DNA from 3 places in the Effusibacillus sp. SKA8 genome. Region 1 is predicted to be linked to each of the others. Evidence: riboswitches for the same ligand, from Rfam matches in the RefSeq annotation. Region 1 holds a riboswitch; each other region holds the start of a gene.
The links. A riboswitch is a leader RNA that binds a small molecule or an ion and turns the genes downstream of it on or off. The one in region 1 is predicted to bind S-adenosylmethionine.

Region 1 (3,335 bases):
ATAAGAGCTTTGTAGAAAAATTCAAGAATGGAGAATTCAAAGCATTGAAGTCTGAACATAATGGCGTACTGGATAAGTTTTCTAACGATGATTTAATAAAAAAGTTTAGCAAAGCGGACTCACTAGACAATATAGGTACTGAAAATCAGTCCGATACATTTAGTTATTTAACGAAGGATTCTCTAGGCATCAGTGTAAGTGTTAGCCACGCTGAAGGGGATCATGCGGAATTTGAAATAAAATATCGGGATATAGCAAAAAACATAAATGTTGAAAACGAAGTATGGAAAGCCTTCCCCGATTTACTTTCTAATTGACATAATTGCGTCCTGAGATAATTTGATATAACCAACCATTTTGTAGTGATAATGCTCGTTTAACGAGGAGTATTAATCATGAAACAAGTTTTTGTCTTGATTTTTGGGCTTCTTTTAATATCCGGATGTACCTCCCCTAAAGGGGGACAAGCTAACCAACAACCAATAGCGGTTACGGAAAGCAAGACAGAAAAACAGGTTGATCCTAAGGTAGAAAAACAAGTTGATCCTAAGGATGTAGCCCAGCCGGTTTGGTCGGGAACGTGGACTCGTTCCGGAGATTTCAATAGCGCCAAAATAGTAATAACAAACGAAAATGCTGGTGGTTTTGACTTTGTAATTGAAGCTTCGAGTGGTGGAAATACGGGCAAGATAAAAGGTACTGCCACTAAAAAAGGAAATACAGCCATTTATGAATCCGGAAATAATTGCACGATTACGTTTAATTTAACAGGTGAAGCTATAAAAGTTGATCAAAACCAGGGATGTTTATCATACGTTGGTATGGGAGTTACTTTTGATGGAACTTATCAAAAAAGTGTAGAAAAAGAAAACAAGATCGACTTAGTAAAGCTTGGTGTTTTTGAAAACTATGACCAAGATCAAAAATTTAAAGAACTAGTTGGAGATGATTATGATTTATTTATAGAGAGATTCAAATTAATTTCCGAACCCAAAAACTTAGATGATTTTGATGCAACTGTAAAATCAGGTTCAGTCAAGGGATTGTACACCATTATGGAAGCAATTGTCATGTCTGATTCTAAAGGGAAGTTTTGGGCTGCTCTCATTGATGATAAACAAGTTAAGTACTACACAAATGATAATTCCTACAAAACAAAGTTACCTAAGACAATTGAACAGTGGAGGCAAGGTTTTAAGAATTTGCCGATTGTATACATGAAAAAGTAATGTTGTTTGATGGTTATAAAAGCCTCGTCACCAGTTCCTAATCTCCTGCGCTTTACATCGACTCGGCGGAGGCGGTGACGGAACTGAAGATCCGGGCGGACATCTGATGGAGTGGTCGACGCAAAAGGAAATAAAGCGGTGTATGGTTACACGCCCGCAGAAGATCTCTCTGAAAAGAATTCTGGATGCCGCCAGACACTAAACCCGGTATGTATTTATGAATACAATGGACACCGGGATCCGGTGAAAGTATTCGATACCATCGGCAGAGTTGGAACTGACCTCCAATTTTTTCGGAATAGCCATATTTGCGGAACACACTGAGTGATTACGACGAACAACATCCCCCGGCTCCAAACAACACATGAGTGGATTGCGGGCGGCGCCTTGACAGGCTCTCCGATTTCATGCAAACTAAATAGAAAATCGAAAACGATTTTCATACTTCTATCCAGAGTGGTGGAGGGATCTGGCCCGGTGAAACCACAGCAACCGGTGTGCGCACACGGTGCTAATTCCAGCAGAACGAGTTCTGGAAGATAGGAGGAGCGGCATTCGAGCATACAGTCCTCTCTATCAGGAGAGGGCTTTTGTATTACGCACGCCCTGTTTTTGGATATCGCGGGAAGGGGAACCGACATGAGCACAACGGCAACCAAGGCGTACCAACAGCATCCGTTGGTGGCGCAAATGCAAAAGAAGATCTTGATTCTCGACGGCGCCATGGGAACGATGATTCAGCAGGCGGGTTTGACGGCGGAGGATTTCGGCGGCGAAGAATACGAGGGCTGCAACGAGTATTTGAACCTCACCCGCCCAGACGTGATCCGGGGGATTCACGAAAAATACCTGGAAGCGGGAGCCGACATCATCGAAACCAACACATTCGGCTCCACCCGTCTCGTACTGGCCGAATACAATCTGCAGGACCGCGCGGACGAAATCAACCTGGCCGCTGCGAAGCTAGCGGTGGAAGCGGCGAGAAAATGGTCCACTCCCGAATGGCCGCGTTTTGTTGCGGGAGCGATGGGCCCGACAACCAAGACGCTGTCGGTGACAGGCGGCACCACTTTTGACGAGTTGGCGGAAAATTACCGGCAGCAAGCAAAAGCGTTGATCCGGGGCGGCGTTGACGTGCTGCTGCTGGAAACCGCCCAAGACACGCTGAACGTCAAAGCGGCGAGCATCGGAATCAAGCAAGCCTTTGAAGAACTGGGCGTCGAACTCCCTTTGATGCTGTCAGGAACGATCGAGCCGATGGGAACGACGCTTGCCGGTCAAAATATCGAGTCTTTCTATATCTCGCTGGAACATTTGAACCCGATCACCGTCGGGCTGAACTGTGCAACCGGTCCGGAATTCATGCGCGACCATTTGCGCACCCTGTCCGGACTGGCGCAGTGCGGAGTCAGCTGCTATCCGAACGCGGGGCTGCCCGACGAGAACGGCCATTATCACGAGTCGCCGCAGGGGCTGGCGAAAAAAATGGCCGGGTTTGCGGAGCTCGGCTGGTTGAACATCGCGGGCGGCTGCTGCGGCACGACGCCCGATCATATCCGGGCGCTGGCTGAGGCTCTGAAAGACTTCAAGCCGCGGCAAGCGGCCGGCGGCCATCTTCCGGCCGTTTCCGGGATTGAGACGGTATATCTGGAAGCGGACAACCGCCCGCTGATGGTGGGAGAGCGGACAAACGTCATCGGCTCAAAGAAATTCCGCATGCTGATCGCGGAAGGCCGGTATGAAGACGCTTCGGAGATCGCGCGCACGCAGGTCAAAAAAGGGGCGCACATCATCGATATCTGCCTGGCGGATCCGGACCGGGACGAATACGCGGACATGGAGAAGTTTCTGCACTTTGTCGTCAAGAAGGTTAAAGTGCCTCTGATGATCGATTCGACCGATTCGAACGTGATCGAGTTGGGGTTGAAACATTCGCAGGGAAAGGCGATTATCAACTCGATCAATCTGGAGGAGGGGGAAAAAAGGTTTGCGGAAGTCGCTCCGTTGATCCTCCGATACGGAGCGGCCGTCGTGGTGGGCACGATTGACGAACAGGGAATGGCGGTTACCCGCGAGCGCAAACTGGAAGTCGCGAAACGCTCTTAC
Region 2 (3,335 bases), on a different contig from region 1:
TTCTCTTATAAAGCTTTTCAGATGAGGAGTGGAGAGAGTGACGTTAATCGTTCAAAAGTTTGGCGGCAGTTCGGTGGCCAGCCCCGAACACATCAAGAGAGTGGCGCGGCGGGTGGCCGATACCGCGGATCAGGGCAATTCCTGCGTGGTAGTCGTTTCCGCCATGGGCGACACAACGGACGATCTGATCGATCTTGCGCAAAAAGTTTCCGGGAACCGGTCTGCCCGCGAGATGGATATGCTTCTGACAACCGGGGAGCAGGTCTCTATCGCTTTGTTGGCGATGGCCCTGCAGGATCTCGGCAAAGACAGCGTGTCCTTTACCGGCTGGCAGGCGGGCATCCGGACGGAGGCGGTACACAGCAAAGCGCGTATTACCGATATGGATCCGTCACGCATTGCCGCCGAACTGGAAAAGGGCAGAATCGTCGTCGTGGCCGGTTTCCAGGGGATAACCGAGGGCGGGGACATCACGACGCTGGGGCGCGGCGGGTCCGATACCACGGCCGTTGCGTTGGCGGCCGCTCTGAAGGCGGATCTGTGCGAAATCTATACGGACGTGGAAGGGGTTTACTCCACCGACCCGCGTGTCGTCAAGTTTGCGCGCAAGATTCCTGAAATTTCGTATGACGAAATGCTGGAGTTGGCGAATTTGGGCGCCGCGGTGCTGCATCCGCGGGCGGTTGAATATGCGAAACAATATCAGGTTCCGCTGATGGTGCGGTCGAGTTTCACACCGAATCCGGGAACGCTTGTCAAAGAGGAGGCAGCTATGGAAAAAGGGATTGTAGTACGCGGTATTGCACACGATCTGAATGTGGCGAAGGTGGCGCTGGTCGGCGTTCCAAACCGGCAGGACAACCTGCAGGTGATCTTCCAATCGCTGGCAAAAGAAAACGTCAATGTGGACATTATCGTGCAAAGCGTCGTTCATAACGATTGCAGCGATATTTCGTTTACGGTGACGAAAGACGATTTGCCCCGGGCGATGGATGTGCTCGGTGCATTGCAGCCCCGGTTGGGCGCGAAAGGGATCGTTTGCGAGGAAGACCTGGCCAAAGTGTCGATTGTCGGCGCCGGCATGATCAGCAATCCGGGTGTGGCGGCCCAGATGTTTCAGGCTCTGATTGAAAGCGGCATGTCCATCAAGATGGTCAGCACCTCGGAGATCAAAGTGTCCTGCGTGATTGACGCGGCCGATGTCGAGAAAGCGGTGCGGGCCCTCCATACCTCCTTTGGCCTGGATGCGATGGAAGCGGCCACCGTGGCGAAATGACAAAACAGCTTGATAGCGAATTGCATTTGCGTTCATGCGATGGCCGCAAACCTGGTGGCTTGGCCACACACGCCTGGCAGCAGGCAGTCTGGCGGGTTCCGCGTCTATTGTTCCGTCTGTCTGTTGTTCCGCGTCTTGACGATTCCCGTGACGCGTGATACACTCATTTCAAATTCAAACGAATAAAGCGGTTTTGACTCTTATCCAGAGCGGCGGAGGGACTGGCCCGATGAAGCCCGGCAACCGGAATCCGTAACCGACTTTGCGCGGCAGGGTTCTTGGTGCCAATTCCTGCAGGATCGATCGATTCTGAAAGATAAGAGGCGGCGAACAGAATTTGTGACCCCCTCTCAGGGGGTTTTTCATTTATGGTTTTATTTTTGGGGAGAAGTCAAGTGCGGGGTGATCGCATGGCGGTTCGAATTGAAGAGGGAATCAAAAAAGAATACAGGCTGCCGGACATGGTGCTGCAAAGCGGAAAGCTGTTATCCGGCGCGGTTCTTGCCTATGAGACCTTTGGAGCGTTGAATGCCGCCAAAGACAATGCGATTTTGGTCTGTCACGCGTTGACCGGCGATTCCCACGCGGGTAGCACGGCTGGAAATCCCGGCTGGTGGGACGGGTTGATCGGCCCCGGAAAAGCGTTGGACACCAACCGCTATTTTATCATTTGCGCGAATGTGCTTGGCGGCTGCTACGGATCGACCGGTCCCGCGTCGGTCAATCCGGCGGACGGGCGGCCTTACGGGATGCGCTTCCCGACCGTCACCATCCGGGACATGGTGCAGGCGCAATATCACCTTGTCAAAAGCCTCGGCATCGACCGGCTGTATTCCGTGATCGGCGGTTCCATGGGCGGGATGCAGGTGTTTGAATGGGCGGTGACATTCCCCGACATGCTTGAAACGTATATCCCGATTGCGACCTGCGACCGTTTTTCGTCGATGGGGATCGCTTACAACAATGTGATGCGGCAGGCGATCTGCAACGACCCCGATTGGTGCAACGGGGATTACTACGGCCGGACGTTTCCGGAAAAGGGTTTGAATCTCGCCCGGCAGGTTGGCATGATCACATATCGCAGTTTTGAGCTGTACGAGGAACGTTTCGGTCTGTCGATGGTTCCGACGGAAGATCCTTTCGGGATGGAATCCCGGTTTCAAGTCGAAAAGTACCTGCACTACCAGGGAACGAAACTGGTGCAGCGGTTTGATGCCAATTCGTACTTGTATCTGTTGAAATCGATGGACCTGCACGACGTGGCGAGGGGGCGGGGAGATTACGGCAAAGTATTGGACCGCATTCAGGCCCGTTCGTTGATGATCGGAATCGACTCCGACTTCTTGTTTCCGGCCCGCGTACTTTTTCAAACCGCCGAGCGGCTGAAAGCGAAAGGCAAGGACGTCGTATACCGGGAGATGCATTCGATTCACGGACATGACGCGTTCTTGATCGAATTTGAAATCATGAACGAGTGGGTGGGGGAATTTTTGGAGAAAAAATGATTCCTACACGACAAAAAAAGCGTCCTCTGCCAGATTTGTCCCAATTGTCAAAGAAAAGCGGAGGATTGTTCCCCAAACCGGATGTTTTTTGGGAAAATGCCCCTGTAACAATCTTGACACAATCTTAAATAAATGCGACAATTTTCGATAGAGTGAACGGCTATTCAGTGAAGAATGGTAACCGAAGAAAGCGGTTACCCTTCTTTACGTAGTCGGCTTTCATCTTTATTACATAAGGGGGCATACACCAGAGAAAAGTCTAAAATGGCATGTGAAAGAAATTGCATGCCGCAAGAGACGGACGCCCAAAGCGTCGATTATGGAAGGGAGGACCAGACTCAAGTGTCACAACAAAAAGATTTTTGGTTTCGACGTCTGCATTCTTTGACAGGCGTTCTGCCTGTCGGCCTTTTCTTGGTTTTTCACCTGTTTACCAATGCCAAAGCGACAAGAGGAGCGGACAATTTTAACCATGCGGTGGCGGATATTCGCACTCTGCCATTCTTAACGGCAATCGAATTTTTGTTTGTTTTCTTGCCGCTTTTATATCATGG
Region 3 (3,335 bases), on a different contig from region 1:
CTCCTTTCTCTTCACAGGGAATCCCCGCAGGGTCTCATCGCCTGGGCGATTTCATCAGGCTGGGCTTCATTATCGTATGCGAAAGGCGGACGTAGGTGTTACGCCCGCGCTTTTCTTTTTGCCAACCGCTTGCGGATCGTTTCGGAGGGAACGGTACCCGGAGCGGGTGAAGGGGGGAGTTCATCCTTGGGGATCCGGATCAGCCACGTGGACAACCCGGCGGATACGACGGACAATCCGGCAACCGCCAGGAACATAACGGCAGGGGAGATTTCCATCAGCCAAGTGAAGACGGGGGGACCGACCGCCACTCCCAGGAAGCGTACCGATCCGTAAAAAGATGTGACAATGCCCCGTTCTTCCATATTGACGGCTGAGGTGATCAGCATGTTCAGACAGGGCAACACCAGACCGGTGCCGATCCCGCTTACCACCAGCAGAGCGAGCAGGACATAGGTGTTTTTGCTGAAAGAAGCCAGTGCCAGCGGCAGCGCGATCATCAACATGCCCGTTACGATCAAAGTCTTCATCAGCGCTTTTTTCTTTTTGATTTTCGAGCCGGTTATATATGAGGCGGATGACATGGCAAGCAACGGGAGGGCAAGAATGGCGCCTTTCAGCAAGCCGTTGATTTTATAAGTGTCCTCCAAAATTTGGGACAGGTAAAACAGGACCCCAAATAAGATAAAAAGTGCGCTTGCACCTGCGAAGTAAGCGGTGAGCAACCATTTCCATTCGCGCCGGAAAATCGTTTTGAGGGAATGCAAATATTGGCTTACTTTTTGCGATTCGCCGTGTTTCTTCGGCTCTTTGACAAAGTGCCAAATCGCCAGTGCAGCAGGTATGCATAAGGCCGGAAAAGCAAAAAAAGCCGCGTACCAGATGATCAGCGCAATCAGCACGCCAAGGATGGGGCTGAGCACCTTTCCCAGTCCGTTTGCTGCTTCCATCAGGCCGAGCGCTTGGCTGCGGCTCCCCCCTTTAAAAATATCCCCGGCCAAAGCCATTGCGATGGGTGCGGTCCCGGCCGCGCCGATGCCTTGCAGGATTCGTCCCGCCATGATAACCGTAAACGGTTTGGCCAGCAACCATGCCGCCAGCCCCGCAATGAGGCCGCCCAGGGCGTACAGGATCAATGCGGGAATGATGACAATTTTGCGGCTGTAACGGTCGGAAAGAAAACCGGCTAACGGGATGATGATTCCGGCTGGTATGGAAAACAAAGTGATAACCAGACTCGCTTGAAATTTGGATATGTGAAGTTCTTGCTGGATCGTCGGGAGAATGGGGATCAACATCGAGTTCCCCAGTACCATAATCAGCGGAACGCTTGCCAAAGCGATCAATGGCGGCAGTGAAAGCTTGGAACTGCCGGATGCCGTTTGCGACATTCTGTTTCAGTCCTTTCTTCTTTGTACAAGTAGTGTGTCCCCGGTCTGTTTGTTGATGCAGGCAGTTGTTGTCAAGCCATCCGCGTGCGGCGATGTTTTGCCCGCAAGCGTGCAATGTTTGTTTGCAATGTTTGTTTGCAATGTTTGCTCTGCAATGTTTGCTCTGCAATGTTTGCTCTTGACGAACCGGAATAAATCATAGTAAAGTGTATTCTATAACGGGAATTGAAAAATTTCATGGCTCTTATCCAGAGTTGGCGGAGGGACTGGCCCGATGAAGCCCGGCAACCTGAATTTTGTCTTTCGGGGACGATTTTCAAACCGAAGCCAGAATTTGTGGTGCTAATTCCTGCAGGATGTTTTCCTGACAGATAAGAGGAGGACTTGCTGAAATCATCCGGTCTTTCTCTTTGGAGAAAGACTTTTTTTGTTAAATCACTCCGCTACGAACTCACTCCGCCAAGAACGTCCGCATCTGTGCGGCCAACGCGGAGTAAAACATCCATGTTTTGTTTTAAGGGAGGAATTGAGATGCGGATTGAAACGCGGTTGGCGCAGGCTGGAAACCGTCAAGATCCGGCAACGGGAGCCGTTTCGCTGCCGGTGCATCATTCGGCGACATTTTCCCATCCCGCATTGGGACAAAGCACGGGATTCGATTACACAAGAACCTCGAATCCCACCCGCAAAGTTTTAGAGAATGCGATTGCGAAACTGGAGAACGGGCAGAGGGGGTTTGCGTTTGCTTCCGGCATGGCGGCCATCAGTTGCCTGTCCGGGCTGTTCGGACCGGGAGATCATTTGATCGCGTCAAACGATCTGTACGGCGGGACTTACAGGCTGTTGGAACAAATTTTGCGCCGGTACGGCATTGCGGTTACCTATGTCGACACCGGCGACCTGGCGGCAGTGGAAACCGCCGTGCAGGCAAACACAAAAGCGCTGTTTATCGAAACACCGACCAATCCGACAATGAAAATCACGGATATCGCCGGTTGTTCCGCCATTGCCCGCAAGCATGGACTGCTCACGATTGTCGACAACACGTTCATGACTCCTTATTTGCAGCGACCGTTGGAACTGGGGGCGGATATTGTCGTGCATTCCGGCACCAAATACCTCGGCGGTCACAATGACGTCTTGTGCGGTCTGGCGGTTGTAAAGGATGAGGAGCTTGGCGAAAAGCTGTTCTTTTTGCAAAATTCGATCGGAGCGGTTCTGGGGCCGCAGGATTGCTGGCTGATGATTCGCGGGATGAAAACGCTGGCCTTGCGGATGGAGAAGCATCAGGAAAATGCGCGTTTAGTCGCCGAATGGTTGTCCCGCCATCCGCAAGTGACTCGGGTGTACTATCCGGGGTTGCCCGGTCACCCGGGCAAATCCGTTCACGAACGGCAATCGTCCGGTTATGGCGGCATGCTGTCTTTCGAAGTGGCGGATGAAAGGATGGTCGAACCGCTGCTTGCCAATGTCAAAATGGTCACGTTTGCGGAAAGCCTTGGCGGCGTTGAATCCTTGATCACCTATCCGGCGCGGCAAACCCATTTTGACATCCCGAAAGAAGTCCGGGAAGCTTATGGAGTCACCGACAGGTTGCTGCGTCTCTCCGTCGGAATCGAGCACCATGAGGACATCATTGAAGATTTGGCGCAAGCTTTGGAAACTGCCGGAAGCGGGGTGGCTGTCAAGTGAAATTTGACACTTTGGCGGTTCACACCGGCGTTGAAATCGACGCTAATACCGGCGCATCCAGCGTTCCGATTTACCAAGCTTCGACTTTTCATCAGGCCGATTGGGACGCGGCGCCGGAATTCGATTACGCCCGCTCCGGCAATCCCACCCGGCAAGCGCTTGAGCAGATCATCGCCCGGCTTGAAGAGGCCAACTACGGTTTTGCCTTTGCTTCCGGCATGGCCGCGATTACCGGAGCCCTGCTTACCTTGT

Region 2: linked by a shared signal. The riboswitch ahead of metX (homoserine O-acetyltransferase MetX) and the one ahead of metH (methionine synthase) in region 1 are both predicted to bind S-adenosylmethionine.
Region 3: linked by a shared signal. The riboswitch ahead of AC4ED1_RS01390 (trans-sulfuration enzyme family protein) and the one ahead of metH (methionine synthase) in region 1 are both predicted to bind S-adenosylmethionine.

Annotation. Positions count from the first base shown of each region.
Region 1 is NZ_JBZCSF010000005.1:150,216-153,550, reverse strand. It holds gene AC4ED1_RS06305 (polysaccharide deacetylase family protein) at 1-317, shown strand, start outside; gene AC4ED1_RS06300 (hypothetical protein) at 396-1,229, shown strand; SAM riboswitch class I at 1,674-1,775, shown strand; gene metH (methionine synthase) at 1,869-3,335, shown strand, end outside.
Region 2 is NZ_JBZCSF010000004.1:140,629-143,963, forward strand. It holds gene AC4ED1_RS05430 (aspartate kinase) at 38-1,276, shown strand; SAM riboswitch class I at 1,474-1,599, shown strand; gene metX (homoserine O-acetyltransferase MetX) at 1,687-2,781, shown strand; gene AC4ED1_RS05440 (succinate dehydrogenase cytochrome b558 subunit) at 3,124-3,335, shown strand, end outside.
Region 3 is NZ_JBZCSF010000001.1:267,497-270,831, forward strand. It holds gene AC4ED1_RS01385 (MFS transporter) at 99-1,391, opposite strand; SAM riboswitch class I at 1,633-1,769, shown strand; gene AC4ED1_RS01390 (trans-sulfuration enzyme family protein) at 1,923-3,083, shown strand; gene AC4ED1_RS01395 (trans-sulfuration enzyme family protein) at 3,080-3,335, shown strand, end outside.